DNA from 4 places in the Staphylococcus pseudoxylosus genome. Region 4 is predicted to be linked to each of the others. Evidence: riboswitches for the same ligand, from Rfam matches in the RefSeq annotation. Region 4 holds a riboswitch; each other region holds the start of a gene.
What was found. A riboswitch is a leader RNA that binds a small molecule or an ion and turns the genes downstream of it on or off. The one in region 4 is predicted to bind S-adenosylmethionine.
Positions count from the first base shown of each region.

Region 1: linked by a shared signal. The riboswitch ahead of LG295_RS01795 (MetQ/NlpA family ABC transporter substrate-binding protein) and the one ahead of LG295_RS00060 (alpha/beta fold hydrolase family protein) in region 4 are both predicted to bind S-adenosylmethionine.
Region 2: linked by a shared signal. The riboswitch ahead of LG295_RS03555 (Na+/H+ antiporter NhaC family protein) and the one ahead of LG295_RS00060 (alpha/beta fold hydrolase family protein) in region 4 are both predicted to bind S-adenosylmethionine.
Region 3: linked by a shared signal. The riboswitch ahead of metK (methionine adenosyltransferase) and the one ahead of LG295_RS00060 (alpha/beta fold hydrolase family protein) in region 4 are both predicted to bind S-adenosylmethionine.

Region 1 is NZ_CP085024.1:407,619-415,600, reverse strand. It holds gene LG295_RS01805 (BglG family transcription antiterminator) at 1-204, opposite strand, end outside; gene LG295_RS01800 (lactate/malate family dehydrogenase) at 375-1,307, opposite strand; gene LG295_RS01795 (MetQ/NlpA family ABC transporter substrate-binding protein) at 1,351-2,169, opposite strand; SAM riboswitch class I at 2,257-2,362, opposite strand; gene LG295_RS01790 (type II CAAX endopeptidase family protein) at 2,505-3,260, opposite strand; gene panE (2-dehydropantoate 2-reductase) at 3,462-4,379, shown strand; gene LG295_RS01780 (thioesterase family protein) at 4,528-5,346, shown strand; gene LG295_RS01775 (cupin domain-containing protein) at 5,408-5,914, shown strand; gene LG295_RS01770 (PTS ascorbate transporter subunit IIC) at 6,598-7,953, opposite strand; gene LG295_RS01765 (PTS sugar transporter subunit IIB) at 7,977-7,982, opposite strand, start outside.
Region 2 is NZ_CP085024.1:792,912-800,893, forward strand. It holds gene LG295_RS03535 (SulP family inorganic anion transporter) at 1-159, shown strand, start outside; gene LG295_RS03540 (amidohydrolase) at 159-1,289, shown strand; gene LG295_RS03545 (SDR family oxidoreductase) at 1,368-2,249, shown strand; gene LG295_RS03550 (flavin reductase family protein) at 2,387-2,998, shown strand; SAM riboswitch class I at 3,146-3,246, shown strand; gene LG295_RS03555 (Na+/H+ antiporter NhaC family protein) at 3,359-4,651, shown strand; gene LG295_RS03560 (SRPBCC domain-containing protein) at 5,070-5,576, shown strand; gene LG295_RS03565 (MurR/RpiR family transcriptional regulator) at 5,879-6,640, opposite strand; gene LG295_RS03570 (alpha-glucoside-specific PTS transporter subunit IIBC) at 6,864-7,982, shown strand, end outside.
Region 3 is NZ_CP085024.1:1,200,217-1,208,198, reverse strand. It holds gene LG295_RS05830 (aldo/keto reductase) at 1-457, opposite strand, end outside; gene LG295_RS05825 (nuclease-related domain-containing protein) at 745-1,653, opposite strand; gene metK (methionine adenosyltransferase) at 1,746-2,942, opposite strand; SAM riboswitch class I at 3,052-3,164, opposite strand; gene pckA (phosphoenolpyruvate carboxykinase (ATP)) at 3,331-4,920, shown strand; gene LG295_RS05810 (S9 family peptidase) at 4,994-5,767, opposite strand; gene ytkD (RNA deprotection pyrophosphohydrolase) at 5,751-6,227, opposite strand; gene yidD (membrane protein insertion efficiency factor YidD) at 6,294-6,533, shown strand; gene menC (o-succinylbenzoate synthase) at 6,527-7,531, opposite strand; gene menE (o-succinylbenzoate--CoA ligase) at 7,550-7,982, opposite strand, start outside.
Region 4 is NZ_CP085024.1:12,877-20,858, forward strand. It holds gene serS (serine--tRNA ligase) at 1-956, shown strand, start outside; gene LG295_RS00050 (AzlC family ABC transporter permease) at 1,285-1,986, shown strand; gene LG295_RS00055 (AzlD domain-containing protein) at 1,983-2,312, shown strand; SAM riboswitch class I at 2,444-2,543, shown strand; gene LG295_RS00060 (alpha/beta fold hydrolase family protein) at 2,604-3,572, shown strand; gene LG295_RS00065 (DUF2232 domain-containing protein) at 3,877-4,803, shown strand; gene LG295_RS00070 (DHH family phosphoesterase) at 4,818-6,785, shown strand; gene rplI (50S ribosomal protein L9) at 6,782-7,228, shown strand; gene dnaB (replicative DNA helicase) at 7,259-7,982, shown strand, end outside.

The DNA of each region.
Region 1 (7,982 bases), 390 kb from region 4:
ACTATAAAGGTCTTGGTTCACCTTGAAACCTCGACCTTTAACACTGACAATTAACGCCGACAATACATCAACATTAATATATTTAATATCGTTCCTCACTGTTCTATTAGAGACATTTAAGTAAGTGGCTATTTCATCTGCGCTTAAAAAACGATTACTGTTGTTGAGTAACAATCTAATGAGTTTGGCATGTCTTTCTAACATCACTGCACCGCGCTTTCCCGTATTTTCACACTTCCTCAAAGGTGATTTAATATTTAAATTCATTGTAGCTATTACTTATTATTTAATCAAGAAGTGGCTAATTGAAGTTAACATAATAAAAAACACCCATTCAAAAGACATTATCTGATGAATCGGTGTTTACATTTATTTTATTTTTCTGATGTATGGATTGTTTCTCTAATATATTCGTAAGCTTCTTTAAGTTGTTGCATTTCTTGATCATCTAACGTAATTGCAAATCTTTGAACAATACCAGAGCGATCAACTAACGTAGGTAAACTAAATGCGCCATCTGTTAAGTCATATTCTTTGCTGATTGAAGTCAATGGCATCATAGTACGTTGATTCAATGCAATAGTTTGTATCAATGATGTTGTAACTTTAGAAATCGCAGCATTAGTCCAACCTTTTTGATAAAAGACATCCATAGATACTTCATTAATGATAGATGTTATATGTGCTTTATCAATTTCTGGGCTATTACTTAGCGCTTCATATTCTGTAAGCGACATACCATGAATACGCACTTTACTCCACACAGGTATTGCATGTTGTCCATGCTCTCCAATAACAAATGCCTCAACATTTTTGGGGTCGATTTGATAATGATGAGCGATAATCGTCTTGAACCTTGAAGTTTCTAAAGACGTTCCCGTTCCAATGATTTTATGAGTTGGATAGTTTACTTGATTAGCAAAATATACGATCGAATCTACAGGATTAGAAATCACAATAATGATTGCCTCTTGTGTTACCTCAGCAACTTGACTCATAACATTTTTTATAATGTCATGATTGCCTTGTGCTAATAAAGTACGATCACCATCATTTTTATCTGTTGGTACACTCGCAGCAACCACAATAAAATCAGCATCTGCTAAATCTTGATAATCTCCAGCTTTAATCTTGATATGCGCAGTATTAAATAATCCTTGTGAATGATTATGATCAAGCGCTTCTCCACTTGCAATTTCATCTTTATCATCAACCAACACAATCTCTGAAAATAAATTCAAATATTGTACATCTGTTAAAACTTGACTACCTACTCTTCCTAAACCAACAATGCCTAGTTTAGACATACACTACACCCCTTTTTCATTACTAATATCTGTTCATAATAACTTATTTTTCATACGGAATTACATCTTTACCGTATTCTTTTTTAATGAATTCTTTCATGTCTTTAGATTGTAGCACTTTTATAAGTGCTTGATATTTTTCGTCATCTTTATGTCCTTTTTTCACAGCAACGATATTCGCAAACGGTGATGACTCAGTTTCACTAATGATAGCATCTTTATGTGGCGTTAACCCATTATCTAACGCATAGTTTGAATTCATAATAACTGCAGCACCTTCCTTACTTTCATATGTCTTAGGTAAGAATTCTGCCCCTTGTTTATTATTAAACTTCAAATCTTTTTTATTTTCTACAATGTCTTCAAATTTTGCGTCTTCTATACTAACACCTTTTTTAATCTTTATTAATCCTTCATCTACAAAGAATGATAAGAATCTACCCTCTTCAGCTGGATTGTTAGAAACATATATTGTTGAACCTTTAGGAATATCTTTAATATCTTTATATTTTTTACTATAAACACCCATTGGCGTAGTAAATACTTTTCCAACTTCTTCTATATCATAATTGTGATCTTTCTTTTCTGCTTTTAAGTAAGGCGTATGCTGGAAGAAATTGGCATCTACATCACCTTTATCTAATAGTTTATTAGGTACTTTATAATCATTAACTGTTTTAACTTCTAAATCATATCCTTGTTTTTTCATTTCTTCTTTTGCATGTTTCAATACTTCACCGTGTGGTGCTGGCGAAGCTGCAATTGTTATTTTTTTATCCCCATCTTTACCATTTGAATTGCCACATGCTGCAAGAACAATGGTTAATATTAATAATGAACATAAAACAATTAATTTCCTCATAATCTATTTCACTCCTCATGAATTTTTAAGTTTCAAAGTAAATAAAAAATACTTTCTCTTAATTTTATAAGAGAAAGTATAAACCTTCTCTCATCTCTAAAAGTTTGGTAACTTTTTGTGAATTAGCACCATTTCGTATAACGACGGTTGCTGGGTTTCATAGGGCACGTCCCTCCACCTCTCTTGATAAGAGTAAATCAGTATGTAGTTACAATGTTTTTATCCTAGCATTATACTCATGTTTAGTCAACGAGTTTTAAGAAAATTCTAAATAATACGTCTACTAACTAACTTCTGTTCCATGTGAAACAACAATCCATTAAAGCGATATAACTTTATAGAAGGACAACTGCTACATATGCAATAAAGTTATTTAATGCATGCAGTGCTATAGCAGTAGCTAAACTTCGTTGTGTTTTTAAATAGACATATACGATACCTATAGCGATAACAAGATACATAACAATTTCTAATGGTGATTGTGCTGCTATTACGTGTAAAGATGCAAAAACAATTACAGATATGACTGACATCACTATAAAATTCAATTTCTTTCCTAATTCACCAATTACCAAGTGTCGGAAGAGAAACTCTTCAGTAACCGGCGCAATAATTACAATAGAAAAGAACGCAAGTACCGTTGAGAATGGTGTACTAAACATTTGTTGAATCAATAAATCGTTTTGTGTTTCTTCAAACTTCCATTGTTCAGGTGCAAACGCATCAACTAATACAGGAAAAATTAATTTAAATATAAACATAACAATAAATGTAACAATGATGAGTTTCCAGTATTTCTTAATATTACTGAAGCCACTTTTCCACTCAATTTTATAACTATTTTTATGTAACAACATCCATATAATCATGATAAATATAAAAACACCAATCTCCATTAACAAATCAGCGGCGCTCGACCCATCAAATTTATCATTACTGTAACTATCACCAAAACTTATATTAACTGCCCACGTTATACTCAAAATTATAAGTGACAAGAAAAAATTACTAGCTAAATAAATGATTGGCAGAAAAAAATCTTTACCGTTAATATCCTTCCATCGATATTTCTTTTCGTTTTTAACCGACATTATAGTCCCTCCTAAAGTTTTATATATAACACACTTTTACATTGTACAATTTCCATTTTCTTCAAACATTTTACAATAATATAAATAGATAGTATAGATAGACATGTAAACTAATTTATTTAAATTTCAATGCGTAAAAGGAAATGAAAAGTGGTATATAGAGATTAAATATACTATACATAGTTTAAGGAGTTGTTGTCGATGCGTATATTGGTACTAGGTGCTGGCGGAATTGGTGGATATTTTGGTGGTCGCTTAGCTGAGGCTGGCAAACATGTCACATTTTTAGTACGGCCCAAACGCAAATCATATCTAGAACGAAATGGCTTAGCCATTCATAGTGAAAAAGGAGATTATCATTTTAATCCACAACTCATCACAAAAGATGATCGTGTCGAACCTTTTGATATCGTGCTCTTATCTTCAAAGTCTTATCACTTAGATCATGCTATTGAAGATTTAAAACCATTTATAGATCATAACACCTTAATTATTCCACTACTTAATGGCGTTGCACATGTCCCTAAATTACAAAACGCTTTTGGAAAAAATAAAATCATGGGTGGTTACTGCATTATTGAAACAACACTTGATAGTACTGGCGAAATTGTTCAAACCAGTCAATTTGATAAACTCTTTTTCGGGGAGTTAGGTGGTACTGAAAGCAACCGTGCTAAATATGTTGAACAAGCATTTTCAGGAACAAAAGCTGAATTTATTCTAAACACAAATGTCGAACAAGGCATGTGGCATAAATATTTAATGATCACTGTATTATCGGGCGTAACAACACTTATGCACGCGCCTATTGGACCTATTCGTGATAGTGAAGGTGGTATAGAATTTATTAAATCCTTGTATAATGAGGCTGCTAGTATTATGCGTAAACACAACGCACCTATCTCTGATCAAATTGTTTCTAAATACATGCAAGCACTAAATCAATTATCTTATCATTTCAAAACTTCCATGCAACGAGATATGGAAAAGGGTCTAAATATCGAAACCGATCATTTGCAAGGTTATTTATTAGAATTAGCGGCACACTACAATTTAGAAGCACCACTGCTTACTTGTGTTTATCAAAACCATAGCGTATATAAAGAAATGCTACATTAAGTATCTACACATATAGGAGTGTGACAGAAGCGAGTTTTTAACTTTCTGTGCACTTCCTATATTTTTGCTTATCTTTAATATCAACATTTTGTATGCTTTTTATTTAAATTATTTGAATAACTAATTAAGAAAAACGGAGGCATTCGTCATGCAATCTAATCAACCACAACACCCATTTGATTTAGCAACTCAACTCACACAACAGAAACCAGGCATGTATTCAGGACAAACTTCTAGCGCCTATGCGAATATGGTCGGACCATTCGGTGGTGTTATCGCATCCACATTATTACGTGCAGTTTTAGAACATGATGATATTCTAGGAGAACCCATCTCCCTAACAATAAACTATGCTGCTCCTATACATGAAGGTAATTTTAGGATCATTGCCTATCCATCAAGAACGAATCGGTCAACACAGCACTGGTATATAGAACTAAAACAAAATGATAACATCGTTATTACTGGAACAGCAGTTACTGCTAAGCGACGAGATACATGGTCGTCAACAGAACTAGCCTTTCCTGATGTCCCACCTGCAGACGAAGTAACACGTACACCATTAGAAAGCGCACCACCATGGGCGCAAAACTATGACATCAGAATGATTAAAGGTGCGCCACTAGCAATGAATCCTACTCAACAACCAGATTCCGTAACGTTACAATGGATAAAAGACAGCCCTGATAGAGATTTAGATTTCTTATCTCTCGCATCTATATGTGATGCATTCTTCCCACGCATCTATGTACGTCGTAAAGCGTTCGTTCCCATTGGTACAGTATCACTCACTATATATTTCCATGCTAATGCTGAGACTTTAAAGCACAATGGGAGCCAACTGCTACTTGGACATGCCCGTGCCCTTAAATTTTTTAATGGCTTCTTCGATCAAACTGGAGAAATATGGAGTCATAATGGCAATTTACTTGCAACGACAAGTCAGTTTGTATATTACAAAGAATAAATTCTACACTTATCTCCTATAACTATAATTTATACTTAAAAAAATAAAGAGGTGTTTAAAGTTGAAACAACCAAAAGAAATTACAATTAACACATTAAATTTTGATGATGATGGGCAAATACCTAATAACCCAAATTTACCTGTTTTAGTTTATCAAAACGTATTTTCAAAAACTGATGATTTAAGACATATATTATCCACAAATCAATGGGGTAACACTTGGGAAGCTGGTGTTTTCTCTTATCATCATTATCACAGTAATTCACACGAAGTCTTATTGGTAATCAATGGAACCGCCCAATTAATACTAGGAGGCAGAAATGGTACTCCTATTAGTATAACTGAAGGTGATGTTTTAATATTACCAGCTGGTACTGGTCATAAACTGATAAGTCAAACTAATGACTTTACAGTTATGGGCGCCTATCCCAATAGTCAGTCATATGATATTTGTGTCGGTAAAGCAAGCGAGCGTCCTCAAAATTTATATATTATTGAAAGTGTATCTATACCTGATACAGACCCAATATTTGGTAGTCATGGGCCATTGAAGCAACATTGGAACTAACTTCAAGTCCTTTCTTTGTTTCATTAATATTAAATCTCAAACTTAATCAGAGGTATGAATGTTGGTAAATAAAGATGAAGTAGTTAATTATGTTACTCAAAATTACGACGTTAAACCGGATTATCTATGGCAAAATTTCCCTCATTTTGTCACTTTAAGACATAATCATAATAAAAATGGTTCGGACTCATTATGAATATGACAGAAGATAAATTAGGGCTTAAAACTTGTGACGAAGTTGATGTTTTGAATGTAAAAGTTGATACAGCTTTTATTGGACCATTAACGAAAAAAAGGTGTTTATAAGGCGTATCATATGAATAAAACCACTTGGATCACTATTAACTTGAGAGAAATAAATAACCTCCATCATATCACTGATTTAATTGATGAAAGTTTTGAACTAACAGTTTAAAGTATGACCTATAACCTTCTCAATAACATATAAAATCGACCTGTAGAACTAACTTTATATTCTTATAATGAATTAGCTAACTTATATTGTTTACCAATCATCTACTTCCAACAGAATAGTTAAGAGGCTGAGACAATTTATCAATAAACCGCCTCAGCCTCAATCATGATATTGCATAACCAACAGGTAAGATAAAATCTTTTTAAATAAATTAGATTTTTGTTCCACTCACCCTAAAATATATACCATTTCATTATAATTTTTACTACTATTCTTTTGCTTCTTTTTCATTTGTACGTTTTTGTAAAATGATCGCTGCAGCTGCAACTACTAAAATTAAAATTATGATGCCGATGAGTCCAAGGAATTTCGCGATATTACCAAATACAATACCTACAACTAAGAAATCAGTATCTGAGAATGTCGTCGCTGCGCCCCCTAAATCTCCTAAGAAAGGTAAAAACAGTAATGGCAAGAACGTAATCAATAATCCATTTAAAGCAGATCCTGCAACTGCACCTTTTATACCACCTCTTGCATTACCAAAGACGCCCGCAGTTGCACCTAAGAAGAAGTGTGCAACCACACCTGGAAGTATCACGACACCACCAAATAAGAACAAGATAAACATGCCAATGACCCCAACGATAAAGCTGACAAAGAATCCTATTAACACAGCGTTTTGTGCATAAGGGAAGACAATCGGACAGTCTAAAGCTGGCTTTGTATTCGGTACCAATTTCTCTGAAATACCTTTAAATGCCGGTACTATTTCAGCTAAAATTAAGCGCACGCCTGTTAGTATAATAAATACCCCTGCTGCAAATGTCACACCTTGTATGAGTGAAAATACAATAAAGTTTTGCCCATTGCTAATCTCACTATGTACATAAGTCGGTCCTGCAAATAATGCTGCAACAAAATACAATAATGTCATTGTTAAAGAAATACTAATCGTACTTTCTCTCAAAAAGCTTAAACCTTTTGGAAAATTAATTTCTTCTGTAGATTTTGATTTACCTTTAAATAGTTTCCCAACTTCTCCAGCTGCCCAGTAACTAACCGTGCCGAAATGACCTAGAGCGACTTGGTTATTACCAGTGATTTTTTTCATTGTAGGATGTGCCAATGCCGGTAATATCGCCATTATCAATCCCAAAATAATAGCTCCAACGATTACCGTCAAAGTACCTGTAATATTGCCGACAGATAATAATATTGCTAAAAATGCTGCCATATAAAAGGTATGATGACCAGTTAAAAAGATATATTTTAAGTTAGTAATACGTGCAATAATAATATTTACAATCATGCCAAATACCATTATTAGTGCTGCTGTTGTACCATATTGTTCTAATGCAATTGATATAATGGCTTCGTTATTTGGTACTACACCTTGTACACCAAATGCATGTTGAAATATTTTTCCAAATGGTTCAAGTGATTGTGTTACTACATTTGCACCTGCGCTTAACACTAAAAATCCTAGAATTGTTTTGATTGTTCCAGATGTAATATCTGTTGCCGATTTCTTCTGCATAATCAACCCGATCAATGCAATTAGTGCAACTAATATCGCTGGTTGACTCAATACATCAACAATAAAATCAAGTATTGGTTTCATTTTACTGCCCCCTTACATTTTATTTATAA
Region 2 (7,982 bases), 780 kb from region 4:
TCATTTGTTAAAAAAGCACCGGTTTTTAATGGGTCTATAGTAATACTAACAATGGCGATAATATTATTAACGAATAATTTAGCTGCAGGTGTAGTGATTGTAACGATTTGTTACTACCTCATTTTGTGCTTAAAAAATAAGAAAGGGTGTGACATATAATGCCACAATATGAAGATTACATAAATTGGAGAAGGACTTTTCATCAATATCCAGAATTATCAGATGCAGAATATGAAACAACAAAAAGATTAAGAAGAATTTTAGAATCATATGAAATTACCATCCTAGACTTACCATTAGAAACGGGATTAGTAGCAGAGGTCGGTCAAGGTGAACATTTTGTAGCAGTTCGAACAGACATAGATGCTTTGCCTATTAAAGAGCAAGTTGTACATGAATTTACATCTACGAATGAAGGTATGATGCACGCTTGTGGACATGATATTCATATGGCCAGCATTCTTGCAGTAGTGACAAAATTGAAAGAAATTGAATCGCAATTAACTGGGCGCGTACGCATTATCTTCCAACCTGCAGAAGAACTAGGTTATGGAGCGTATCATATTACTGATACAGGTGCGATAGAAGGTGCTAAAGCGGTATTAGGTTATCATAATTATCCTACATTAGACATTGGTGAATTTGCAGTGAAATCAGGAGTTATTACATCATCTGTAGACCGATTTGAATTTAAAATTAAAGGTGTAGGCGCTCATGCTGCTAAACCTGAACAAGGTAATGATCCAGTGATTGTATTAGGACAATTAATTAATAGTGTGCAGTCTATTGTGAGCAGAAATTTATCAGCATTTGATAACGCTGTTGTTACTATTGGTGAAGTGTCTAGTGGTAATACATGGAATGTGATTGCAGATGAAGCTTATGTGCAAGGTACAGTGAGAAGTTTTGACGAAGAGAAACGTAATTATATCGAAGAACGTTTGCGTGCAATTGGAAGTGGTCTTGCAGAAGCATTTGGTGTTGAAATTGAAACGTTATACCATCGTTTACCAGGTGCGGTTGTTAACGATGAAAAATTAACAGAAGACGCGATAGAGGTTGCTAAAGCGGTAGGTTATAATGTGAGTATTATGGATCAACCATTAACTATTGGAGAAGATTTTTCAGGTTTCTCAAATAAATATCCAAGTGTATTTGTGTTTATTGGTTCTAATAGTGAGTATGATCTGCATCATCCTAAATATGATCCAGATGAACGTATATTAGAAAAAGTACCTGATTATTTCGTAAGTTTTGTACAAAAACTTTTAAATGAACAATCTAAATAGAATCTTTGATTGATGTATTAAAAGTTAAAAAATCAGGGTAATGCATAAGCATATTCTTTAAATAAGGAGTGTTTGCATATGTCAGGACAAGACCCTAGAACAAAATTTTCAAGTGAAGATTTCCCAAAACAAGAACAAGACGTTCCAGGTTTACAAGATAAATTAGACCCTAAACCTGATTGTGGTGAAACTACTTATATCGGTTATGGGCGTTTAAAAGATTATAAAATGTTAGTTACTGGTGGAGATTCCGCTATCGGTAGAGCTGCTGCCATAGCGTATGCTAAAGAAGGTGCAGATGTGGCGATTAATTACTTGCCTGCTGAGCAAGTGGACGCTGAAGAAGTACAACAAGTGATTGAAGCAGCGGGACGTAAAGCTGTATTAATCCCAGGCGATATACGCGATGAACAATTTAACTATGATTTAGTTGAAACAGCTTATAACAAACTTGGTGGATTAGATAATGTAACGATTGTAGCAGGACATCAGCAATATAGAAACAACCTTAAAGGCTTTGATACTGAATCATTTACTGAGACGTTCGAAACAAATGTCTATCCTATTTTCTGGTCAGTTCAAAAAGCGATTGATTATTTAGAACCTGGTGCAACAATTACACTGACTTCATCTGTGCAAGGTTATAATCCAAGCCCAATCTTACATGATTATGCCGCTTCTAAAGCAGCTATCATTTCACTTACCAAGAGCTTGTCTGAAGAATTAGGTAGCAAGGGAATCCGTGTAAATTGTGTAGCACCAGGACCATTCTGGTCACCACTCCAAATTTCTGGTGGACAGCCCCAATCTAAAATTCCAACTTTCGGTCAAAAAGAAGTGTTAGGTAGAGCGGGGCAACCGATTGAACTTTCAGGCGTGTATGTACATTTAGCAGCTGAGGAATCAAGTTATACTACAGGCCAAGTTTATGGCGTGACAGGTGGTACTCAATTAGATTAGAATTGATGAAGTAACGTAATGAGACGGTAATTTTATTTAACTTTTAGTGTTTCAATGTCTCGGTGATACTAAGCATAAGGAGGAAAGGATACATTGATATCCTACCTCCTTATTTTTGAAAGGTAAGGTAATCATTTATGAAAAAATTTAGAGCAGATGCTTTAAGCAAAAAACAAAATTATAAACTATTAAGTGGTAGTGTGATACCTAGACCCATCGCTTTTGTTACTTCGCAAGATAAAGATGGGCATTTAAATGCAGCGCCGTTTAGCTTTTTTAATGTTATAAATAGCGCGCCGCCAATGATCATGATTTCTACAGGTCGCTCTGAAGGGAAACGGAAAGACACTTCTTTAAATATTGAAGAAACGGAATCATTTGTAGTACATATTACAGATGAAGATACAGTTGAACAAATTAACCATACAGCAGCACCGTTGACTCGTAATCAAAATGAATTAGAAAGAACAAGTCTTAATTGTGTTGACTCTGAATTAGTTGCAGTACCTGGTATTGAACAAGCCAAAATTCGAATGGAATGTAAGCTAGATCGAATTATTCCATTAGGTGATCCTCAGGAAGGATCTGATTTAATTATAGGTGAAGTAGTCATGTTTCATATTGATGAATCAGTTTATATTGAAGATAGTAAAATAGACCCTGATGCGCTAAATGCAGTGGCGCGCTTAGCTGGTAATGATTATGCTTCTTTAGGTAATAAATTTACTATCGAACGTCCGATGCAGTAAATATAAAGCGACTAAATAACATAAGCTCTATTGAAATAATAGACGTTGAAGGAATTAGATAATGAAATCGTTTTTTAAATTGTTTCCTGTCCAATTCCATATTTGACGAATTACAATTAATACTGTACTGTAATAAAATAAAATAATAACTTATCAAGAGAAGTGTAGGGACTGGCCCGATGATACTTCGGCAACATGATGATGCGTGTGCCAAATCCAGTAGCATAATTCATGCTAGAAGATAAGAATGAATCACAGTTTACTCTTTCTTCTTAATTTAGAAAGAGTTTTTTTATTTTTTGGACTTAAAAATAACAGAAGGTTGGGTTCTGTTTTAATATTTAGGAAAGTTGGTTATATATGGAGGAGACAAAAAAAGGTAACGCATGGGCTTTGATACCTTTAATCGTATTTGTTGGTATGTTTTTAGGTGTGGGTATTAGTACAGGCGACTTTACTACGATGCCACTGAATGTAGCTATATTAGTTGCTGCTATTGTCGGCTTAGCGTTAAATAGAAAAGAATCATTTCAAAAAAAAGTTGAAGTTTTTACAAAAGGTGCAGGACATTCCAATATTATTTTAATGATGTTAATTTTCTTATTAGCAGGTGCCTTTTCTCAAACGACTGAAGATATGGGTGGCGTGCAGTCGACGGTTAACTTAGGGTTATCATTAATCCCAGAAAATTTAATTATCGTCGGACTATTTATCATATGTATGTTTGTATCTTTATCAATGGGGACGTCTGTAGGGACGGTAGCTGCTATAGCACCAGTTGGCTTTGGTTTAAGTCAGGCTACAGATGTTTCGGCTGCGATTACAATGGCTACTGTTGTTGGTGGAGCTATGTTTGGTGATAACTTATCAATGATTTCTGATACTACGATCGCTGCAGTACGTACCCAAAAAACGAAAATGAGCGATAAATTTAAAGTGAACATAAAGATTGTTTTACCTGGCGCGATATTTACTATTATTGCGCTTTGGTTTTTAACAAATGGTGCCCATATAGATGCAAATAAAAGTTATGATTATGATCTTATTAAAGTAATTCCATACTTATTTGTGCTTATCTTGGCATTAATAGGTGTAAATGTAGTTATCGTATTAATCGGTGGTATTATACTTTCTGCAATTATTGGATTAATCTACGGTTCATTTGGTTGGACAGGTTTATTAAGTTCTATATCTAAAGGTATTATCGGTATGGAAGATATAGCGATTATTGCATTGCTCATTGGTGGTTTAGTGGCGTTAATCCAACATAATGGTGGTATTACTTGGCTATTAAATTTTGTGCGCAGTAAAGTGAAATCTAAACGTGGTGCAGAATTAGGTATTGCTGGCTTAGTCAGTGTGGCAGATATATCAACCGCAAATAATACTATTTCTATATTAATGGCAGGACCATTAGCAAAAGATATTTCAGAGGAATATGATGTGGATCCACGTAAATCAGCTAGTATTTTAGATATGTTTGCGAGTTGTTTCCAAGGGATGCTGCCATATAGTCCTCAATTGATAGCTGCTGCAGGTGTGGCGTCTATATCTCCATTTGAATTAGTACCTTACGCAATTTATCCAATGATACTAGGCGTTTGTGGACTTATAGCAATTTTCTTTAGATTACCTAGATTAGATAAAAAGTAAATAAGATACATTGTAACATCAAATTGAGCAATGATTTTTATGTTCTCAATAGAGTATTGAAGTTATATGCTAATAAGCATGATTTGAAAATTGATGATGTTCATTGTGTTATATAATATTAAGAGACTATAAGCTAGCTTTGAATTTGAGTCCGGGATATATGAATGTTCCGGGCTCATTCGCTATTTTAAATAAACAGTATGCTAACAGAATATGCTAAGATAAATGTGAAGTTTATTTAGTATGATATTTAATGAAAATGAAAGTTTTGACGTTTACTGACTAATAGCGATAAAATGAGATTGTTAAAGTTTTATAAATATTAAAGAACATCACTATATTTACTTGATAATTGTTTAGAAGTATAGTGTAATGCGTTAGAATAGTAATAAGAGTGAAAGTAGGTGAACAATCGATCGTGGGTAAATACAATGTAGAAAATGAGAATGTTGAAATTCGTCTTGAAAGATTATTTAAAGTAGAACCTGAATTATTATACCAAGCTTGGACAGATCAACGTTTTCTGAAACAATGGTTTATGACAACTGAAAGAACAAATAAAACTATTGAAGTAGCTGCTGAACAAAATGGTAAGTACAAAATTGTTGATGTTCATAAAGGTAAAGAGAATATAGTACAAGGTACATTTGCTTCATTAACACCTTATGAATATATCGTCATGACAATTGGTATGCCAGAATTAAGTGATTCAGAAGATACGATAGAAGTTGAAATATTCGAAAGAGAACCAGGCATTACGCAAATGATTTTCAATTATATTGCTTTTGTACCAAGAGAAAGAAGGTTAACATCTTTAGAGTATAAACAGAAGAAGAAAGAATATCATGATTCAACGGCACATGGATTTGAAATGTTATTTGATAAACTACAATTAGCGCTTGAAGCGTTTGAAGCGGATTTATAAAATAGTACGCTGATATAGCAATCATACTGAGTGATAATGGTTTTATTGGATTATTTCGATCCTGATAATATTATTTAGGTTTGAATAAAGTTTGAATGAAATTTCGACCTGTATCAAAGTAAATACTTTATATGGTTTGCTCGGTCAGCACTAAAAATAAATAATGCTCCCTTTAAAGTAATCACCAAATGTGACAGGCTTTAGAGGGAGCTTTTGTTGTTATTAACAAACTTAACATAATCATTTAAACTTAAATACAGTTATTTGAACATGTCGAATAAATCAATAGCTGGGCAGTGTATTTAATACAGTTCGCCTATAACTTTACGTTCATTATATTTTCGTAATAAGGTTTCGAAGAAAATATGGTAACTAATAAAACTTGAATAATCTATGCCATCTGCTAAGTAAAATGTATTACTAGATACATAGATATTATAATTCGCCTTTTGAGCAAGTGTATTATCTTTTAAAGTGGTTACAGAGAAAAAATATTTTTGACGCAATTGTAATAAATTGCTGATATCTGTTAACTGCTCTGATTCACCAGAAAGAGAAATGATAAAGAAGATATCTTTCGGTGTTGTTTTATTTAATACCATTTTAAATTCGTGTACGTCATGGAGTACGATAATATTTTTATGTACCGTTAGTAAGATGCGCTGTGCTTCCTGAGCAACATTCATTTGGGCTAATCCAGTTCCATATAAATAAACGGTTTCTGCTTGGTGAATTTTATCTGTAATCAGGTTATAATCGATTCTTTCTAAATAAGTGAAAGTATTTTCGATTTCTTGTTTAAAACCTTCTATTGAATCTGAAGGTAATTGATGTGATTGTTCAGTTTCAAATTTTAAATAAGATTTAAAATCACTATAACCATCAAAGCCTAACTTACGAGTGAAACGATGAATGGTGGCGTTAGATGCGTGGGTGTGTTCTGCTAATTCTTGTATTTTCATCGTTTTACATTGTAGGATATGTGTATTAATAAAATGTGCAATATGTAAATCATTTTCATTTAATTTATTAAAATTAGTGTTAACACGTTCATCTAAAAACAAATTTGTCACCTCACATTGCATGAAAAAAATTTCATGTTTTGAAAATATAATCTGATTATACAAAATTGTTCCGAATGGCGTCAAACTATTGTCTGTATGTAAGCGTTTCCTTTAATATTGAGTTAATCACATACAACACATGCTCAATGAATTATATTTATAGATTTATTATGAATGATGTGTAGACAAATGCTTATGTATAGAAATAGGAGGTTATACGGCTATGAATGCAATTAAACGATTTGGGAGTGCGATGATTGTACCTGTATTAATGTTTGCATTTTTTGGTATTGTTTTAGGATTTGCCACTTTATTTAAAAACCCATCGATTATGGGAAGCATTGCTGCTGATGGAACAACTTGGTTTAAGATTTGGTCAGTAATCGAAGCTGGTGGTTGGACAATTTTTAATCATATGGAAGTTGTGTTTGTGGTCGGTTTGCCACTATCTTTGGCTAAAAAAGCGCCTGGACATGCAGCTTTAGCAGCATTGATGGGCTACCTTATGTTCAATACTTTTATAAATGCAATACTTACACAATGGCCGCATACATTTGGAGCGAATTTGGAAAAAGGCGTTGAAAATGTAACAGGACTTAAAGCGATTGCTGGGATTGAAACGTTAGATACGAATATACTTGGTGGAATTATCATTTCGAGTATCATAACTTGGATACATAATCGATACTACAGTAAACGATTACCAGAGATGTTAGGCGTTTTCCAAGGTCTAACATTTGTGGTTACGATATCATTCTTTGTTATGTTACCAATAGCACTACTTACGTGTATTATTTGGCCGACGGTGCAAGGTGGTATAACTTCATTACAAGGCTTTATTATTGGATCAGGTTATATTGGCGTTTGGTTGTATCACTTCTTAGAACGAGTACTAATTCCAACAGGATTACACCATTTTATATATGCACCAATTGAAGTTGGTCCTGTTGTAGTCAATCATGGCTTAAAAGCAGAATGGTTTGAACACGTTAATGAATTTGCTAAAAGTACCAAACCGTTAAAAGAACAGTTCCCATATGGGTTTATGTTACAAGGTAATGGTAAAGTATTTGGAGCTATAGGTATTGCTTTGGCTATGTATTCAACAACGCCTAAAGTAAATAAAAAGAAAATTGCAGCACTACTTATTCCAGCAACATTAACTGCTGTTGTAGTTGGTATTACCGAACCATTAGAATTTACATTCCTATTTATAGCGCCATATTTATTTGTATTGCATGCATTATTAGCTGCAACAATGGATACAATGATGTATGGATTTGGTTTAGTAGGTAACTTTGGAGGAGGACTATTAGACTTCTTTGCAACAAACTGGATACCG
Region 3 (7,982 bases), 1.2 Mb from region 4:
ATAATGCTTCTAAATGTTCAATATTAAAGTTACTTACACCAATATTTTTCACTTTATCATTTTTATAAAGGTCTTCCATACCCTGCCAAGTATCAATCATCAGTGCTTCATCAGTTCCAGGCCAGTGCATTAGATATAAATCTAAATAGTCTAAACCTAATTTGTTTAAACTTGTTTCATATGCATTAGCGACATTTTGTCGACCGTAGTCATCAAGCCATAATTTAGAAGTAATGAATAGGTCACTTCTTTTTAATCCTGTTGAAGCTAATCCTTCAGCAATACCTTGACCTACTTTATCTTCATTTTCATAAATCATTGCTGTGTCAATATGTGTATAGCCGTTTTCAATCGCATGTTTTACTGATGCTGCACATTCATCATTATTCTCCACGCGAAATGTGCCCAATCCAACAATCGGCATTTCATTCCCATTGTAAAATGTAATATTTTCCAAGTTAAAATCCCCTTTTTATTTTGTTATTTATTATACTAATCAATATTCCCAAATATATAAATAAAAATGCCTATATGTTTACAATTCATTCTTATTTTTGAAATTCTTTATAGCATATGTCATCAATCACCTATTTAATTTATAGTTAAATTAAATAGTCAGGCTGTATCAGATTATATTTTTAAAATTTTATAGTCCAAAAAAACTGTCAACAAAAGTCTAAATACTTTTGTTGACAGTTTATACTACATAGCATGATTTATTCTCAAAATATGAAATTTATTTCTTTAGTTAAATGATTCAATTTCATCCATAACACGTTGTAAATCTTCAACGTTATATTGAATGCGACCATGGAAGACGAATTTATTGAAGAATTCATCCAATTGTTCTGGACCAACTAACACTTTGGTATTTGAACTTTGCGCATAGTTTGAAATTGTTACATCACCCTCATTTTTAGGATTGAAATATAAAATGGTAGTTGGTGTGAATTTTAAATTCAATTCAGTTTGAATATCACCCGCTAGTTTCTCAATATCATTCAAATGAGTCGTATAATTAACAAAAGATAATGAGTTTTCATCTTCGTTTTGATCTAATACAAGTGTTTGTGGTTCTTGTCTATCAAGATCCAACGCATTAAAAACTTGCTCCATTGTTGGTTGTTCTTTAAATTGTGCAGCACTCACGCCATTGTATACGTGACCTTTTAATAATTGTGAGTCAATTATATATAAACCAGTACGCGTAAGTACTAAATGACTAATACGCTGTACATCATTAAATTCATTCTTAGGTAAAAATATATTAGCCATAATGTGCATATCTTCTGGACGAATTCTTTTCTCATTTACTAATCTTTCTCGAATACCAATAAGTCTCATATCAGTTACATATTCACTTTGATTTTTAGAGAATAATTTCAATGCATCAATTTCTCTATTTTTCGAATTAACTGTAGCATTATATTCTTCTTTTTGCTTTGTTACTGTTTTTTTATTTTCTATTCTTTCTTTTTCTAGTTCTTCTTCATGCTCATCGCTTAGTTTTTGTTCTCTGGTTTTGTATTGTTCTTCTACCTTTTGTTGTGCTTTCTTCTTACTTTTCAAAGCAATGATAAATAAAATGAAACAAATTACTGCTACAACAATTGCCACAATTAAACCAATCTCTAATGGTCCAAATGAATTCATAACAAAAAACGCTCCTTTATGTGTTCAGTAACTTAATTATAATAGATAAACGTATAGCATTCGAGAGTAAAGTTAAAAAACTTTTGTTCTAGTTAAGCTTTAACTGTATCTTTTAATAAATTAATTTTATCTAACTTTTCCCATGGTAATAATACGTCTGTACGACCAAAATGGCCATATGCAGCAGTTTGTTTATAAATAGGGTGTTTCAAGTCTAACATTTTAATAATTCCAGCTGGTCTTAAATCAAAATGTTGTCTAACTGCCTCAACCAATTCATTTTCTTTAACTTTTCCTGTACCAAATGTATCTATAGAAATAGAAACAGGCTCAGCTACACCAATCGCATATGCAAGTTGTACTTCACATTTGTCTGCTAATTCAGCAGCAACGATATTTTTTGCTACATAGCGTGCAGCATAAGCAGCAGAACGGTCAACTTTAGTTGGGTCTTTACCACTAAAGCATCCCCCACCATGACGTGCATAACCACCATACGTATCAACAATTATTTTACGTCCAGTAAGCCCTGCATCACCTTGTGGTCCACCTATAACGAAACGACCAGTAGGATTGATATAAAATTTAGTGTTCTCATCTAAAAGTGCTTCTGGCACTGTTGGATAAATAACATGTTCTTTAATATCATCTTGAATTTGTGCTAATTCGATATCTTCAGCATGTTGTGTTGACACGACAATCGTATCAATGCGATGTGGTTGATCTTGCTCATCATATTCCACAGTTACTTGTACTTTACCATCAGGACGTAAGTAATTTAATATTTCATCTTTACGTACATCTGATAAGCGTTTCGCAAGTTGATGCGATAAGAAGATTGGTAAAGGCATGTATGTATCCGTTTCATTCGTAGCATAACCGAACATCAAACCTTGATCTCCCGCTCCTGTAGCTTCGATTTCTTCTTCTGATGCGTCTTCACGATACTCTAATGCTGTATCGACACCTTGAGCGATATCTGGTGACTGTTCATCAATTGCCGTTAATACTGCCATTGTCTGGCTATCATAACCGTATTTAGCACGCGTGTAGCCTATCTCTTTGATTGTTTCTCTAACCACTTTCGGAATATCAACATATGTTGTTGTTGATATTTCTCCTGAAATTAACGCCATGCCAGTAGTCACTGTCGTTTCACAAGCAACACGTGCGTTTGGGTCATCTTTCAATATTTCATCCAATATAGCATCAGATACTTGATCCGCTATTTTATCTGGATGCCCTTCTGTTACTGATTCTGAAGTGAATAATCTTCTATTGTAAGTCATAATTTGCTCCTTTAGTTTTAAATTACGAAAATTCTCTCTCTGTTGAGCTCATTAAAAAAGCCTTCTACACTATCAATAAATAGAGAGAAGGCCCTTATACGTCCATTCGCTCTTATCGTTCAGACGATATTTGTCTGCAAACGGTTTGGCACCTTTCTTCGTATTAAGAAGAGGTTGCTGGGCTTCATTGGGTCCATGTCCCTCCGCCACTCAGGATAAGAGAATCCGTTAAGTCCTATAGTACAGAATCAACGATATAATGTCAATTTTACATTTATTAATATTTATTTAAAATTCCTTTTAAATTGGTATGGACTATTGATATATATGTGTTATACTCTGTAATTGTAAAGGCTTACAATAACTAAATAGCGTTGGAGGGATTAGTATGGCTGTAGATACATACACTTATACAAACAAAATTGAAAGTATTTTAGACAAAAAATCTTCATTATTTCAATTATCTACAACACAGTTGTATAACAAGATTTTAGATAATGATGAAGGCGAACTTACCGAATTAGGTGCAATTAACGCTAGAACAGGTAAATATACAGGTCGTTCACCAAAAGATAAGTTTATTGTAAATGAGCCATCTTATAGAGATGATATTGACTGGGGAAATGTTAACCAACCGATTGAGGAAGAAACATTTTTAAATTTATATGATAAGGTTCTAAACTATTTAGACAAAAAAGATGAACTATATGTATTCAATGGTTATGCTGGTAGTGATCACGACTCACAATTGAAATTAACTGTTGTAAATGAATTAGCGTGGCATAATCTATTTGCTCAAAATATGTTTATACGCCCTAATTCAAAAGAAGAAGCACAAGAAATCAAACCAAACTTCACAATTATTTCAGCACCGCATTTTAAAGCCGATCCAGAAATTGACGGCACAAACTCAGAAACATTTATCATCACATCATTCAAACATAAAGTGATCCTCATTGGTGGGACTGAGTATGCTGGTGAAATGAAAAAAGGTATTTTCTCCGTAATGAACTATTTACTACCTAAAGATAACATTATGAGCATGCATTGTTCAGCTAACGTTGGAGACAAAGGTGACGTTGCTTTATTCTTCGGCCTTTCTGGTACTGGTAAAACGACACTATCCGCTGACCCAACACGTAAACTTATTGGCGATGACGAACATGGTTGGAATGAAAATGGTATTTTCAACATTGAAGGTGGTTGTTACGCTAAAGCAATTAACCTTTCTTATAAAAAAGAACCTCAAATTTATGACGCTATTAAATATGGTACTATTTTAGAAAATGTTATCGTTGACGAAGATGGTGACGTTGACTTCGATAATAATCAATACACAGAAAATACGCGTGCAGCTTACCCAATCAACCACATTGAAAATATTGTAACGCCATCTAAAGCAGCTCACCCTAATACAATTATTTTCTTAACTGCAGATGCTTTCGGTGTTCTACCACCTATTTCAAAACTATCCAAAGATCAAGCAATGTATCATTTCTTGAGTGGATTCACTGCTAAATTAGCTGGTACAGAACGTGGTATAACTGAGCCAGAACCTTCATTCTCTACATGTTTCGGTTCACCTTTCTTACCTCTAAACGCTAAAGTTTATGCTGATTTATTAGGTAACTTAATCGATCAACACGATGTAGATGTTTATCTTGTAAACACTGGTTGGACTGGTGGTAAATATGGCATAGGACGTCGTATAAGCCTAAGTTACACAAGACAAATGGTGAATCAAGCAATTACAGGGCAATTAAGAGATGCAGAATATATTAAAGATGATATGTTCGGTTTAGATATTCCAGTTGAAGTTGAGGATGTCCCTCAAACACTATTGAATCCTATTAATGCTTGGAGTAAGCCAGAAGCGTATAGAGAGCAAGCTCAAGATTTAATTAACCGTTTCAATCATAACTTCGAAAAATTCGGTGTAGAAGTTGATGATTTAGCAGCACGTGGCGGGTTCAAATAATATCTGTTAATTAATATCATATAAAAGAGAGAATTAGGTAATAGAAACTAATTCTCTCTTTTAATTTACTCTATTATATTTTATTCTCTTCGACATCTATCATCCACTGTTTAATTTCACATAGTGTTTGTTTTAGAGCAAATGGTCTCGGTACATGACCTTCTAACATTTGATAAAATGTACGATAAGTTGTTCCCTTTTCCTCTAATTGTTGTGCTAAATAATAGGCATGATGAATACCTACTTGTTTATCTTTTCCACCATGAACAATAAATATGGGCGGGCTTGACTTAGTAATTTGAGCTAATGCATCTCGTTGCTGATAGGCAACAGCTTGCTTTTTAGGATGACCAATCATGCGTTTCAGCATGCCTCTTAAGTCGACGCGTTCTTCATACATTAAGTATATATCAGATACTCCACCCCAGATAATATAACTTGAGATTGGTAAATCTTGAAATGTGAGTAAACCCTGAAGTCCACCTCTGGAAAATCCAACCATATGAATGGCAGCATAAGGGTATTTTTGATGCAGTAAACGTATAGCAACCGTGACATCATTTAAATCCGCTCCATAAAATTCATCTTTCCCCTCACTACCATTATTCCCTCTATAATATGGACCAAAAACTAAAGTGTTTGTATTTGCAAATTGCATCATTCTAGCTGCTCGTACTTTACCTACTTGGCCTTTACCACCTCGTAGATAAATCACAATTCGTTTTACATCTTCTTTCGGTGTCATTATTAAGCCTCGAACTTTTAAGTTATCAACACAATATGTGACTTCTTCAAATACATGATGTAAGGTTTCAATAGGCATACGCTTTCTATTTATAAAATCCAAGTGATATCACTCTCTCTAAACAGTGTAAAATCGCATCGTCCTTCAACAAATAACTTTTTTTACTCTCTGGAATCTCAGCTATATTTTTATAAAATAAAGGGCCATTTGTTTCTAAATAATCATCTTGATCGCTTATCTCAGATACATTCACCATAAATACATCTTTTGTGAAACATAAACCATTCGTACGTTGTACTTCATATTGCGCAATATACTCACATTGCGCTATCATTGCTCCGGTTTCTTCAAATAATTCCCGCGCAACAGCTACTTCACTTGTTTCTCCGTCTTCTTTTTTACCGCCTGGGAATTCAACGCCACGTAATTTATGGTTTGTAAATAGCAACTGATTTTTATATTTCGGAATAATAAGTACATGATTTCCGTCAGCAATATCTTCTTTATCTTTATATGATAAATATACGTTGTCATTATCTTTATCTTTAAACTTCATATACATCACTCTTCCCCTTATTATGTTAAACTAACTATGCTAAAGCTAAGTTATTTGTTGGAGGCAAAATTTATGAAAACTATATTTCTTGGACTCATTCATATTTATCAACGATTTATATCACCATTGACGCCCGCAACTTGCCGTTTTTATCCTACTTGTTCTGAATATACCAGAGAGGCAATTCAAGTATATGGTGCATTGAAAGGTACATGGTTAGGTATTAAAAGGATTTCAAAATGCCATCCGCTTCATAAAGGCGGCTTTGATCCAGTGCCGCTTAAGAAAAAAGATAACAAAAAAGATCAATAAATTCGTGTTAATCTTGTACTTATAACCTTTGGAGGCTCAAAATAAATTGAGCCTCCTTTTAATATACCTGCACAATCAACCACATCTTTTTCAAAATAATAACCTTCTGGTGTGATATCACTGGGATAACTAGAAAATTGAGCTAACATCGCAGTAAAATATCTACTTAACCCGTACTCATACATACCACCTATAACTATTTTCACATTTTTGTCCTTAAGCATTTTAATGGTATTCATCACTTTATCGATGCCACCCAGTCTAAATGGTTTCAATACAACAACGTCTATAGCAAAATCATCTATAACTTCTAAAATGTTATCTATCGTGTCTGCCTTTTCATCTATAGCAACTGGTGGTAATTCGTATGCATCAAACTGATTTAGCATATTTAAAGATTTAAATGGTTCTTCTAAATACAATAATTGATCATGTCCAATTGTTGTTAGCTTAACTATCTCCGACTCGGTTATAGATTCATTTGCATCTACAACAATATTTGGTTTAAATGGTAATTGTTTAATTGATTTAATATCATTTAAAATTGAATTAGACCATTTTACTTTAACACGTTCAGGTTGTGTTTGGGATAATTGCAAAATATTTTCTTCTGATAAACCATTAATTGTTGCACCATAGGCTACACTAAAATCTGTTAATTTGAAAAACATTTGATAACAAGCCATTACAATCATACTTCTAGTTGCTGGATATTTAGATAAATGCTTTAAACTACGTAATATTTCATCGAATGTATAAAACTCTATATCTTTAATACTATCGAACCAATCTTCCACTTGGATTTGAGCATCACCAATCGTTTCACTTGTATACCAATCAGTTTCAAACGCATTACATTCTCCATAGTAATATGAATTATTTTCCGTAACTAAAGCTACAAACAATGCTTTACGTCTTTCTAGTTTTATTTTAGGTGTAATAATTGGTGTATTAAAACGTTCGTTATAGAGGTATATATGCATATCAACTATTTTCATAAAGACTCCTTATTACTTTTATAAATGATTTCTCTGCAATTTACCAGTTGATGTATAAGGTAATGAAGTAACACGCTTAAATTGTTTTGGTACTTTATACTTTGCTAGATGATTTTGGAAGTATGCTACTAAATGTTTATTTGTTATAGTTTCTGAAGCAACATAATATAAATAAGGAACTTCTCCCCATGTAGCATCTTCAACACCAACACACATCGCATCTTCAATAGATTCGTGCTTTTTAGCGACTGTTTCTATTTGGTAAGGGTATATATTTTCTCCACCACTTATAATTAAATCTTTTCTACGGTCATACACCATGACATAACCTTCTTCATCTATTTCTGCTATATCACCAGTCTTAAAATAACCATCTACAAAGGTATCTTTTTTATTCATAGGAAAAAGATAACCATTCATAACATTGTCACCTTTAATCAATAATTCTCCA
Region 4 (7,982 bases):
ATGATGTGCCTGAAGGTGCTACAGATGAAGATAACGTAGAAGTTAAACGTTGGGGTACACCAAGAACATTTGATTTTGAAGAAAAAGCACATTGGGATTTAGTAGAAGAATTAAAAATGGTTAATTTTGAACGTGCAGCTAAAGTATCTGGAGCTAGATTCGTCTTCTTAACAGGGGAGGGCGCACAATTAGAAAGAGCATTAATGAACTATATGATTACGAAACATACAACACAACATGGTTATACAGAAATGATGGTACCACAATTAGTTAACGCTGATTCAATGTATGGTACTGGACAATTACCTAAGTTTGAAGAAGACTTGTTTAAAGTTGAAAAAGAAGGATTATATACTATACCTACTGCAGAGGTACCGTTGACAAATTATTACCGTAATGAAATTATCGGACCGGATGAATTACCAGCTAAATTCACTGCTCAATCAGCATGCTATCGTAGTGAAGCGGGCTCAGCTGGTCGTGATACTAGAGGTCTTATTCGTTTGCATCAATTCGATAAAGTTGAAATGGTTCGTTTTGAAAAACCAGAAGATTCTTGGCAGGCTTTAGATGAAATGACTGAACATGCAGAAGCAATTTTAGAAGAATTAGGCTTACCATACCGTCGTGTTATTTTATGTACAGGTGATATTGGTTTTGGCTCAAGTAAAACTTATGATTTAGAAGTTTGGTTGCCAAGCTATAATGAATATAAAGAAATAAGTTCTTGTTCAAATATTACTGATTTCCAAGCACGTCGTTCAAATATTCGTTTTAAACGGGATAAAAATGCTAAACCAGAATTAGCACATACACTTAATGGTAGTGGATTAGCAGTTGGACGTACGTTTGCTGCAATAGTTGAAAATTATCAAAATGAAGATGGTTCTGTAACAATACCAGAAGCATTAGTGCCATATATGGGTGGTAAAACAGTCATCCGTCCTATTAAATAAAATATTTAAAGTGCGTAGTTAAAGTATTAGCTACGCACTTTTTTATATGTAGAGGAGAGGGTAGGGGAGGTGTAAAAGTTGGTGTAAGAAATACATAAAATATGCGCTATTAAAATAGTTGATTTGATTGAAGTAACTGGAATTTTTAAGGGATGTCTAATAAATAACACAAAATTCTGAAATATCTATATAGCTTTATTCACAACTTTTTAAGACGAACGTTAGACTTACGTCACACAAACCTACCTCTAAAACTATTGATTATTTTTATGATATTATATTAGAATAGATTTACTGTTTTTAGCGTTTGAGGTGAGAGGGTGGAAAAATGGACAATGAGGCGCATGTTACTTTTAAACAAGGTGTAAAAGCATGTATTCCTACTTTGTTAGGTTATGCTGGTGTTGGCCTGTCTTTTGGAATTGTTGCAGTGGCATCGGGATTTAGTATGTTGGAAATTATTTTACTTTGTTTGTTAGTGTATGCCGGCGCTGCACAGTTTATTATTTGTGCACTTGTTATTTCTGGCACGCCCATATCGGCAATTATATTGACGACATTCATTGTGAATTCAAGAATGTTTTTATTAAGCATGACGCTTGCGCCAAGTTATAAAAACTATAGTTTATTAAATAGGATTGGTCTTTCTACATTAGTAACAGACGAAACATTCGGTGTAGCTATTACACCACATTTAAAAGGTGAGAAGATAAATGATCGTTGGTTGCATGGATTAAATATAACGGCATATGTCTTTTGGACATTTGCATGTATGATTGGTGCAGTCTTTGGTAAATACATACATCAACCAGAAGCACTAGGATTAGATTTTGCAATTACCGCTATGTTTATATTCTTAGCTGTCTCACAATTTGAGTCGATTAGACGCTCGAAGATAAACATATATTTTGTATTGATTATATGTGTGATTGTAATGATGCTTAGTTTAAGCTTGTTTATGCCTTCATATTTAGCTATCATATTAGCTTCGACTATTGCAGCGTTGATTGGAGTGGTGATGGAACGATGACAACGACGATACATGTGTTAACAATTATCGTGTTATGTGGTGTGGTAACGTGGCTTACACGAATTATTCCCTTTATCTTGATAACTAAAATAAAATTATCTGAACGTGTTATTAAATGGCTATCATTTATACCAATTACATTATTCACTGCATTAATCATCGATGGATTAATAGAGCAACAAGAAGGTGTGATGGGTTATAGCATTAACGGGCCGTTCTTAATAACGATGCTCCCAACTATTATTATTGCTGTGATATCACGTAGCTTAACAATCACTATACTTAGTGGCATTATCATTATGGCAGTGTTACGTTGGGTATTTTAAACAATCCTATTGAAGTAAGTTATATTATCCGTTAAACTATAAACAATTAGAAAATTAAGATATTTCAGATTACATTAACACTTTAATTTTATCTGAATTAATGAGCTTATCTTTAATACAATTAAAATCAAATCTTATTTCGAGAAGCTGAGGGACTTGGCCCGTAGACGCTTCAGCAACCGGCTTATAAAGTACGGTGCTAATACCATCGATACACTCGAATGATAAGAACTTTTAACTTCTTACTTATTTTATGAGTGAGGAGTTTTTTTACTAAGTAGGAGGTAAAACATGACGAATTATACGGTTGATACACTGGAACTAGGACCATTCACAACGGAGTCAGGTGAATTCATCTCAAACTTAAAACTACGTTATGAACATGTAGGTTTAAAAGGGCAACCACTTGTGGTGGTTTGTCATGCTTTAACAGGTAATCACTTAACGTATGGTACAAATGAAAACCCTGGATGGTGGAGAGGGATTATTGACGGTGGTTATATGCCTATTAATGATTACCAGTTTTTGACATTTAATGTTATTGGAAGCCCTTATGGTTCAAGTTCTGCATTAACAGATCCAAACTTTCCTGAGACACTTACGTTAAGAGATATCGTACGTGCTATAGAATTAGGAATTGAAACATTAGGTTTCGAAAGGATTAACATATTAATCGGTGGTTCGTTAGGTGGCATGCAAGCAATAGAATTATTATATAATCGTAAATTTGATGTTGAAAAAGCAGTGATTCTCGCAGCTACAGATAAAACATCATCCTATAGTCGTGCGTTTAATGAGATAGCGAGACAGGCTATTCATTTAGACCATAAAGAGGGTATGAGTATCGCAAGGCAGTTAGGTTTTTTAACATACCGTTCGTCTAAAAGTTATGATAAACGTTTCTCACCAGATCAAGTTGTAACCTATCAAAAACATCAAGGTAATAAATTTATGAATCATTTTGATTCTTTATGCTATTTAACACTCCTAGACGTCTTAGATAGTCATGACGTAGATAGAGGACGCAATGATGTAGATGAAGTTTTTAGTAACCTAGACACTAAAGTAATGACAATGGGCTTTACAGATGATTTGTTATATCCAGATGACTTAGTACGTGCCGTGGGAAATCGTTTTAAATATCACAAACATTTCTTTGTACCAGATAACGTAGGTCATGATGGTTTCTTACTGAATTTTAATGACTGGGCGCCTAATCTATATCACTTTTTAAAAGTATATAAAATCAAAAGAAAATGATTTAACGACTCTATTATATTAATTTTTAGGATGAAGCTATATGACTACTTTCGATAGGGGAGGGTAGACTGACATATATATAGTACATCCTTTTTTTGTACAATTATTTAAGTTGTGGTGGCATAAAATGAAACTAAAAGTAGTAGCATTAAAAATGTAATACCATGAAGTGTTGATTAGTTCAGTTATTTATACGTTTATAATTATGGAAAGTATAGTATATCGTTATCTTCTGTATTTGGATTGCCAATAATTGTATAAAAGTTTTAAAGAGGTTAAAATAATAGTTATAGTCAAAAATAGTATGGGAGTGGCGAAATTGTTTTCAAAAATATATCCTAAAGTAACTGTGCTTAGTATACTAACGCTAATCGTAGTGGCTTTAGCTTTACATATATTACCTCCGTTAGGCCTGGTGTTAGGTATCTTTGCAACAATTCCAGGTATTATCTTATGGCATAAGTCTATTGAATCATTTGGTTTAACAGCAGTCATTACAGTGGTATTAACAACGTTACTAGGTAATATATTTGTGTTGAGCACTATGGTCATCATACTCTTAGTGAGTTTTGTTATTGGCCAATTATTAAAAGAACGTACATCTAAAGAACGCATACTTTATATAACAACTACATATATTAGTATGTTCTCGTTAATTGCGTTTATGGGACTACAAACGTTTGATAAAATACCAAGTTCTACAGTTTTGATAAAACCAGTGAAAGATTACATGCATAACGTTGTTTCTGGAATTGCGGGAACTGCAGAATATAAGCAAATGCTGGAAGAAGGCTTCCGCCAGATGTCAGTTCAGTTACCAAGTTATGTCATTATTACAGTATTTCTACTTATTTTAATCAATTTAATTATTACTTTTCCAATTTTACGTAAGTTCAAAATCGCTACACCAATATTTAAACCGTTATATGCTTGGCAAATGAAGCGTTCACTATTATGGATGTATATTATCGTCTTAATTTGTGTTATGTTTTCGAGCCAACCAGGGACTTTCCAAAGTATCGTTTTAAACTTTGAAATTGTGTTATCATTATGTATGTATATTCAGGGCTTAAGTGTTATTCACTTTTTCGGAAAGGCAAAATCAATGCCAACCGCACTTTCTGTGTTATTCATGGTTATAGGGACAGCTTTAATGCCACTAACACATATTGTGAGTCTCCTGGGTGTTATAGATTTGTGTATTAACTTAAAAAGTATCATTAAAAAATGATTTGAGGTGGAAGAATGAACCGTCAATCCACTAAAAAAGCGTTAGTTTTACCATTTATTATTATGGCGTTCACAGCAATTGCACTTGTCGTAGTTTGGTTTGTTTTTAACCAGCTCATTGCAGGCATAGCGACAGTTGTATTAGTGATTATTATTGTAGGGACAGCAATAATGGTAAGACGAGCTTTACAGAAACTAGATAGCTATGTTGATAATCTAAGTGGCCATATTTCGGCAGGCAATAATATCGCAATTAAAAATTTGCCAATCGGTATGATTATCTTAGATGAAAATGAAAACATAGAGTGGATGAACAAATTTATGTCGGAACGCTTAACGCGTAATGTAATTTCCGATCCAGTTAATGAAGTATATCCTAATATCTTAAAGCAATTAGAAAAAACACAAGAAGTTGAGATTTCTGAAAATGAGTACCACTATCGCGTACGTTATTCTGAAAAAGAACATGTATTGTATTTCTTTGATATTACTGAAGAAGTACAGACAAATAAGCTATATGAAGACTCTAAACCGATTATTGCTACATTGTTCTTAGATAATTATGACGAGATTACGCAAAATATGAATGACACACAAAAATCAGAGATTAACTCGATGGTTACACGTGTGATTAGTAGATGGGCTAGTGAGCATAACATTTATTTCAAACGTTACAGCTCAGATCAATTTGTTGCTTATTTAAATCAAGATATATTAAACAACATAGAAGCAACAAACTTTAGTATTTTAAGTCAGTTGCGTGAAAAGAGTGTCGGTTACCGTGCACAACTAACTTTAAGTATCGGTGTCGGTGAAGGATCTGAAGATTTAATAGATTTAGGGGAACTATCACAATCAGGCCTAGACTTAGCACTAGGACGTGGTGGTGACCAGGTTGCTATCAAGCATATGAACGGCAATGTACGTTTCTATGGCGGTAAGACTGACCCAATGGAAAAACGTACACGTGTTAGAGCACGTGTTATATCACATGCGCTTAAAGATATTCTGATGGAAGGCGACAAAGTTATCATCATGGGACATAAACGCCCTGACTTAGATGCCATCGGTGGTGCAATTGGTGTGTCACGTTTTGCAATGATGAATAACCTAGATGCGTATATCGTCTTAAATGATTCTGACATTGATCCAACATTACGACGTGTTATGGATGCAGTAAATGAAAAACCAGAATTAAAAGACCGTTTTATCACATCGGATGAAGCATGGGATATTATGACATCTAAGACAACATTAGTCATTGTAGATACGCATAAACCTGAAATGGTTATCGATGAGAACATTTTAAATAAAGCTAACCGTAAAGTGGTTATTGACCATCATAGACGTGGAGAAAGCTTTATTTCGAGTCCATTGCTTGTTTATATGGAACCATATGCAAGTTCAACTGCAGAACTTGTGACAGAACTACTTGAGTATCAACCGACAGAACAACGATTAACGCGTTTAGAATCGACAGTAATGTTTGCAGGTATTATTGTAGATACGCGTAACTTTACGCTACGAACAGGTTCTAGAACCTTCGATGCTGCAAGTTACTTACGTGCACACGGTGCAGATACAATATTGACACAACATTTCTTGAAAGACGATCTTGATACGTATATCAATCGTACCGAGTTGATTCAAACAGTAAAATTACAAGAAAATGGTGTGGCTATTGCACACGGTTCGAATGATAAAATTTATCATCCTGTTACAGTTGCACAAGCTGCCGATGAACTGTTAAGTTTAGATGGTGTAGAGGCTTCGTACGTAATTGCAAGAAGAGAAGAAAATGTAATAGGTATGTCTGCCCGCTCACTTGGTGCTGTCAATGTGCAATTAACAATGGAAGCACTTGGCGGTGGTGGTCATTTAACTAATGCAGCCACACAGTTAAAAGATGTAACAGTGGATGAAGCAATAGAACAATTACAACAAGCTATAACAGAACAAATGAGTAGGAGTGAAAATGCATGAAAGTAATATTCACACAAGATGTAAAAGGTAAAGGTAAAAAAGGTGAGGTTAAAGACGTACCAGTAGGTTATGCAAATAACTTCTTATTAAAGAAAAATTATGCAATAGAAGCAACGCCTGGTAATTTAAAACAATTAGAACAAAAAAATAAAGCTGCTGAAGCAGAGCGTCAACAAGAAATTGAAGATGCTAAACAATTAAAAGCACAATTAAGTGAAATTGAAGTCGAAGTGTCTGCTAAAACAGGCGAAGGTGGTAAATTGTTTGGTTCAGTAAGTACGAAACAAATCACGCAAGCATTACAAGAACAACACAACATTAAAATTGATAAACGTAAAATGGATTTACCAAACGGTATCCATGCATTAGGTTACACTAACGTACCAGTTAAACTAGATAAAGAAGTTGAAGGTACAATCCGTGTACACACAGTTGAACAATAATAGTGGATTGAGATATGAGGTGTAATCACAATGGATGGAATGTATGAACAAAATCAAATGCCACACAGTAATGAGGCTGAACAGTCTGTCTTAGGTGCCATTATCATAGATCCAGAATTAATCAACACAACTCAGGAAGTATTGCTTCCTGAGTCATTTTATAGAGGTGCACATCAACACATCTTTAGAGCAATGATGAACCTCAATGAAGATAATAGAGATATTGATGTGGTAACCATTATGGATCAGTTGACACAAGAGGGTCGATTGAATGAAGCGGGTGGTCCTCAATATCTTGCAGAATTATCAAGTAATGTGCCGACAACACGTAATATCCAATACTATACTGAGATTGTTTTTAAGCATGCAACTAAACGTAAATTAATACAAACTGCAGATAGTATTGCGAATGATGGTTATAATGATGAGCTGGAACTAGATACGATACTTAACGACGCTGAACGTCGTATATTAGAATTATCATCCTCACGTGAAAGTGATGGATTTAAGGATATTCGAGATGTACTTGGTGAAGTATATGAGAATGCAGAACTATTAGATCAAAACAGTGGTCAAACTCCAGGTATTCCAACGGGCTACAGAGATTTAGACCAGATGACAGCAGGGTTTAACCGTAATGATTTAATCATTTTAGCAGCACGTCCTTCGGTAGGTAAGACTGCCTTCGCACTTAATATTGCGCAAAAAGTTGCAACACATGAAGATCATTTTTCAGTAGGTATATTCTCGCTAG